Companilactobacillus allii: one gene and its partner. The protein of the gene in region 2 interacts with the protein of the main gene of each other region in a pairwise test. Links are inferred from orthologs where the notes say so. Each region holds a gene or a part of one and is shown on either strand. Other genes may lie near its edges.

What was found.
Region 1: the proteins of rlmB (region 2) and tsaE interact in binary tests that used the Escherichia coli proteins (3 or more experiments, as listed by UniProt). The link is inferred for Companilactobacillus allii from one-to-one orthologs.

The regions. Positions count from the first base shown.
Region 1 is NZ_CP019323.1:1,500,117-1,503,271, reverse strand. Bases 313-3,128 are described here. They hold tsaE (tRNA (adenosine(37)-N6)-threonylcarbamoyltransferase complex ATPase subunit type 1 TsaE), read right to left. Parts: upstream 2,051-3,128; coding sequence 1,574-2,050; downstream 313-1,573. Other genes in these bases: BTM29_RS07255 (uracil-DNA glycosylase), read right to left, coding at 3,050-3,128; pta (phosphate acetyltransferase), read right to left, coding at 2,082-3,050; BTM29_RS07270 (GNAT family N-acetyltransferase), read right to left, coding at 1,113-1,577; BTM29_RS07275 (3'-5' exonuclease), read left to right, coding at 580-1,116; BTM29_RS07280 (exodeoxyribonuclease III), read left to right, coding at 313-559. Outside these bases: more of BTM29_RS07280, read left to right, coding at 1-312; more of BTM29_RS07255, read right to left, coding at 3,129-3,155. UniProt on the Escherichia coli protein: Required for the formation of a threonylcarbamoyl group on adenosine at position 37 (t(6)A37) in tRNAs that read codons beginning with adenine.
Region 2 is NZ_CP019323.1:70,989-74,326, forward strand. Bases 326-3,324 are described here. They hold rlmB (23S rRNA (guanosine(2251)-2'-O)-methyltransferase RlmB), read right to left. Parts: upstream 2,211-3,324; coding sequence 1,440-2,210; downstream 326-1,439. Other genes in these bases: secE (preprotein translocase subunit SecE), read right to left, coding at 326-463; rpmG (50S ribosomal protein L33), read right to left, coding at 477-626; BTM29_RS00395 (sigma-70 family RNA polymerase sigma factor), read right to left, coding at 711-1,262; BTM29_RS00405 (Mini-ribonuclease 3), read right to left, coding at 2,191-2,604; cysS (cysteine--tRNA ligase), read right to left, coding at 2,597-3,324. Outside these bases: transcription termination/antitermination protein NusG, read right to left, coding at 1-176; more of secE, read right to left, coding at 275-325; more of cysS, read right to left, coding at 3,325-3,338. UniProt on the Escherichia coli protein: Specifically methylates the ribose of guanosine 2251 in 23S rRNA.

The DNA of each region.
Region 1 (3,155 bases), 1.4 Mb from region 2 along the record:
AGCTGTATTTACCAAAGAAGAACCTATCAAAGTATCCCACGGACTCGGTGTTGAAGAGTTGGACACTGAAGGACGTACACTAACTTTAGAATTTCCTAAATTTTATTTAATCGACAGCTATACACCAAATTCTCAACAAAAATTAAAACGGCTTGATTTTAGAATGGAATACGACGATGCACTTCGAGACTATATGAAACGTCTATCAGAAAATAAACCTGTCATTCTTTGTGGTGATTTAAATGTTGCTCATGAAGAAATTGACATTAAAAATGATAAAACTAATCATAAGAATCCAGGATTCTCTGATGAGGAGCGTAACAAGTTCTCTGAATTATTAAATAGTGGATTTATTGATACATTCCGTTATTTGCATCCAGATGAAGTTAAATATTCATGGTGGAGTTATCGTTTTAATGCTCGTGCCAATAATGCTGGATGGAGAATTGATTACTTTGTTATTTCTGATAACGGTAAAGACTTAATCGACAGTGCCGATATTTTAAATGACGTCTACGGATCCGACCACTGTCCCATTGAATTGAATATCAATCTTTAATACTCACAAGGAGAACAATTATGAATTTTGTTTCAATAGACTTTGAAACTGCCAATGGACATCGGACTAGTGCCTGCTCATTAGCCTTGGTATTAGTTAGAGATAGCCAAATTGTCGACAGTTTCTACACACTAATCAATCCACAAGAATACTTCAGTCCAAGAAATATTCAAATTAATCATATAAGGCCTGACGATGTTCAAGATGCACCAACATTTGACAAAGTTTGGCCACATATTCAAGCACTCTTTGATACTTCTCATTTAGTAGCTGCACATAATGCCAGTTTTGATAATTCTGTTTTGAAGAATACCTTAACAAACTACGGGATTTTTGCCCCAAAGTATTTAACAATCGATACTGTTAAAACAAGTCGCAAATTTTATCCACAATTACCAAACCACAAATTGGATACCGTATCTGCTAACTTGAATATTGATCTAGAAAATCACCATAATGCATTAGCCGATAGTATTGCCTGTGCAAAAATACTACTAAAAACTGAACAAGATTTTGGTACAGAACAAATAAAAAAGATGGTTAAGCTAACTAGCTAGACCATCTTTTCCATAATCAAAGTTTCATGCTTCTCTGACTCTGTTGTGAATCCATATTTATGATAAATATGGATCGCTACAGGGTTATTTTTATATACTTCTAAAAACACTTTTTTAAGACTTGATTCCTTTGCCCAGTTCAGGGCATCTTCTATTAAATATGAGCCAATACCATTTCCCCAGAAATCTTTATCAACAACAACACCTAACTCAGCAATCTCTTTGTCAGAGTTCTCCAATCGACAAAATCCGATTATTTCATCATCAAATATCGCAACTACAAGTTCATTATCATCAGAATTATAAATTATATCCAAGGAATTTTTTTCTTGGTCAATTGTTACTTCATCTAGTGAATCATGTTTAATAAAGTCACTTTGCTTACTTGCAAGTTTCAAAAATTCTAACAATTTTTCTGCATCATCTGGAATCGCTTCTCGCAAAATCAGTTGTTCACTCATTTATTGACCCCTGTTAGAAATTCTCCAAAGTCTCTTTGTTGATAATTACCGTGTAGTTTCAACACAATTTGGCGATCATCATCATTTTGCAATCGCTTTATATTAATTGATATATGATCATCTGGGATTTCATCCTTAATAAACTGTGGCCATTCGACAATGGTTATTCCTTTACCATTAAAATACTCATCAAATCCCAAATCCTCATCAGGACTGCTCTCTAAACGATAGGCATCCATGTGATAAAGCGGTATTCTGCCATCTTGGTATTCACGAATTAGAGTGAAAGTTGGACTTTTAACATTCTTCTTAATTCCTAATCCTTGAGCTAGACCTCTGGTAAAAGTTGTTTTACCAACGCCAAGATCTCCATTCATCAAAATAACATCCCCAGCTACCAAAGCCTTAGAGAATCTTTTCCCCAAAGCTTCAGTCTCTTCATAAGAATGTGTCTGTACTTGATATTCAGTCATATTATTCCTCATTAATAAATTACGTTAAATATTATAGTGATAGTGCTGCAGTTAAAATCGATGTCTTATAAACATCCTCTTCATTACATCCACGTGAAAGATCAGAAATAGGCTTATTCAAACCTTGTAAAATAGGTCCAATAGCTTCGAATCCACCAAATCTTTGAGCGATCTTATAGCCAATATTACCTGATTGAAGATCTGGAAATACAAATACATTGGCATTACCAGCAACCTTAGAATCTGGAGCCTTTTGAGCACCGACACTAGGTACAAATGCAGCGTCAAATTGTAATTCTCCATCCACTGGAAGACTTGGATCAAGCTCTTTAGCTAATTTAGTGGCCTCAACTACCTTATCGACCATTTCTCCTTTAGCACTACCCTTTGTAGAGAAACTAAGCATAGCAACTTTTGGATCAATATCAAAGAGTTTTGCACTTTTAGCTGTTTGTACCGCTATTTCAGCCAATCCATTTGCATCGGGATCAATATTAATAGCACAATCAGCAAACATATAACGTTGGTCACCCTTTTGCAAAATAAATGAACCACTTACACTCTTATTACCTGGAGCTGTTTTAACAATTTGAAGTGCTGGACGAACAGTGTCACCAGTTGAATGTACTGCACCAGAAACCATACCGTCAGCTTTATCCATATAAACAAGCATAGTACCAAAATAATTGTTATTTTTTAACATAGTCAAAGCTTGTTCTTTAGTATTTTTTCCTTTACGACGTTCAACGAATGAATCTACCATTTCATCAAATTCTGAATAAGTTTCTGGATCAATAATTTGAAGACCATCAATATTCCATGAATTATCACTAGCAACTTTAGAAATATCATCTTTATTTCCTAGTAGAATTGGTTTAAGAATATTCTCTTTTTGAAGACGAATCGCAGCACCAAGAATTCTTGGTTCATTACCTTCTGGTAGTACTATCGTTAGATTCTTACCATCAATTTTGTTCTTAAGACTATCAAATAAATCCATTATTTCTCCTCCATTTCATCGACAACTTCAGGTAATTGCCAATTGATTACCCTTTCATTATAAGATAAAAGCGCTTTATTTGTGCGAGAAAATGGTTTTGATCCA
Region 2 (3,338 bases):
GTCTTTTGTTTACCATTTTTTGTTTCTGTCTCTTCTTCTTCAGGAACAACTGCACGGAAAATATAATCTTCCATACCCATTGATTGGGCACGTGATTCTAAGTTCTCTTTAACCTTGTTTTCGTATCCTGAATAAGTATGTAGAACATACCATTGTTTATCGCCAGCTTCAGCCATAATTTCCTCCAAAAAAATCAAAATAAAAAAACTTCGAACAAAGCCGAAGTTTTCTCTCATTAATTCAATCATATCAAATTATTGAATTAGTTACAATGTTATTTGCTTCCCATAATGAATTGTTGCAATAAGGCAACCAATGCCCAGTCAACAGCTGCAAAGAAGATAGCGTACATCAATGATGTTGCTACAACAGTCCATGTATCACGTCTGTTTTCCTTAGCAGTAGGCCAAACAACTACTTTCATTTCTTTTTTAACGCTACCGAAAAATTTAAATAATTTCATTTAGTCCTCCAAATTAACGTGTTTCTTTATGTAAGGTATGTTTACCACAATGTTTACAAAATTTCTTAACTTCTAGACGTTCGGTTCTATTAGGATTCTCAGAAATCGTGTAATTTCTTGATCCACAAACGCTACAAGCTAATGCTACTTTTCTTAATCCCATGATTCTCTCCACATTCTATGCAGTTTATATCTTTACTAGTATAGATTTTTAATACATAAATGTCCATGACAAACACATGACAAATTATAAATATTGCATCATTTTCATCCTACAACGACTTGCTGCACGATTTAACTGGTTTGAATTACAGCTTCCAATTTCACATGCAATTTGCAATTTTACTTCCCCAAGTAAAAATTGCAAGGCCACAAGCTCCAGTGCACTTAGTTCAGAAATAGCTTCCTCAAGATAGCTAGAAGTATTTAGCAAATGAACATAATTTTGAATAAATTCTGCTGGATCATTGCTCTCAATTAACAATTCATATGAACACGCAAATTGGTTAGCTTGTCGTTTAAATGTGTTCTCTCTTCTGACAATATCAATAATATGATTTTTAAATTTTAATTTAAAAAAGCTTCCAAACTTCGAACCACTCGCACCATCAAAAATTTGACAGGTTGAGTAACATACTAAAAGTGCTTCTTGATACCAATCATTTCGATCATAAAGGCCAATTTTATATTGAAAATACATATTGTCAATCATCGGTTTATAACGTTGAACTAGTGATTCTAATGCTTCATTGTTTTTCTCCTTTACTAACTCAATTAGTTCTACTTCAAAAGTGTTCATAAATTATCCCCTAAATTATTTTGTAACTGTATTACATATTTAAAATTAACACGGATTTTATGCCTTTTTAAGAGAACATTTGTTTACAAAAAGTTCGTTAAAACTTTAATCCGTTGGGGAATGAAAACCATATTACAAAAAAAGATTCCACTATATTAGTGAAATCTTTTTTTATTATTATGAATGTCTTGAAGCAAATGCTTGATACAACAATACACCTGTTGCAACACTAGCATTTAAACTTTGAACATGTCCAACCATTGGTATGCTTAAAGTTTGGTCTACTTGCTTTTGAACTAAAGGAGACACTCCTTTACCTTCATTACCTATAACTAATGCCACAGCACCTTTAGCGTTCCATGTACGATAGTTATTACCTTCCATGGCTGTACCAAATATCCAGATGTTTTGTTTTTTCAAATCATTAATTGTATTAACTAAATTAGTAACACGAACAACTGGGACGTGCTCAACTGCACCTGTAGATGTCTTAGCAACAACAGATGTCAATCCGGTCGATCTGTGCTTTGGCACAATAATTCCGTGCACGCCAACTGCATCTGCTGTTCTTAATATCGATCCTAAGTTATGTGGATCTTCAATTTTATCTAATATCAAAATGAATGGATCTTCATTCTTTGCCTTTGCGGCCTTAAAAATATCATCTAATTCTGCATATTGATAAGGGGAAATATAGGCTGCCATCCCTTGATGATTACCACCGTTACTAATATCATCCAGTTTGTTCTTAGGAACTTCTTGAACGATCAGTTTACTACGTTTGGCCAACTCAATAACTTCACCAATGTGTGAACTCTTCAATCCCTTTTGTACAAGGACTTTATTAACTCGTTGACCAGCAGTTGGTGATTTTAATAATTCAACAACTGTGTGATGACCGAAAACTAGTTCACTTTCTTCACTGTTTTCACTTAAATTCTTCTGCATCTGTTTCCCCCGCTTCTACTTTTCCAATGCACCATTGTGCAAGTTCTTTAACACGATCTTTTTGATTGCTTACATCCAAATACCCAAATAATGCCTCAAATCCTGTAGACATATGATACGTTATAACACTAGTATTCTTAGCCTTAGTATATTTCTTAGCATTGCGTCCATTTTTATAAACTCTAAGTTCCTTTTCAGACAGCATATTTTCATCAATCATCAAAGTAATTAACGCTGCTTGAGCTTTAGCTGAAACATAATGTGTCGCTTTTTTTTGTAATTGATTAACTTTAGTAATATCGAGATCTAACAAATGTTCACGAATGAACACTTCATAAACTGCATCACCTAAATATGCCAAAGTTACTCCATTTAACTGATCAATCTTAACCATCTATATGCCACCGTGTTCCTTGTGGAGTATCTTCTAAAATTACTCCCATTTCTTTTAGCTTATCACGAAGATCATCACTAGTTGCAAAGTCTTTATCTAAACGTGCTTGATCACGTTTTTCAACCATTGCTTGAATCTCATCTGATAAGTCATTCTTTTCTTTAAATTCAATCCCAAGAATTCCTGACAAATTGGCCAAAGTATCCAAGATATATTGGGCATTATCAGCATCGATATTATCTTGTGAACTATAATTGTTTGCCAAAGTTACCAAACCAAATATCTCAGTAATACCATTTTGCACATTGAAGTCATCATCCATGGCTACTTTGAACTTGTCTACAATCTTATCGACCTGTTTCTTAGTGTCATCCTCAATTGCCGTAGCGTCTTTAATTCGGAAGTTCAAATTATTGTATGCTGTTTTGATCTTCTCATAATTATCAGTAGCCTTTTGTAAATTAGACTCTGAATACTCTAAGGGTCTACGATAATGTGTTGATGACAAAAAGAATCTCAATACTTGGGGATCGATATTCTTAACCATATCATGAACAGTAACGAAGTTTCCCAATGATTTACTCATTTTTTCATTATTTTCAACGGTTACAAAACCATTATGCATCCAATAATTAACAAATTTCTTACCAGTTTTAGCTTCACTTTGGGCTATTTCATTCTCATGATGTGGGAACTCTAGGTCTTGTCCGCCACCGTGAATATCAAAAGTATCA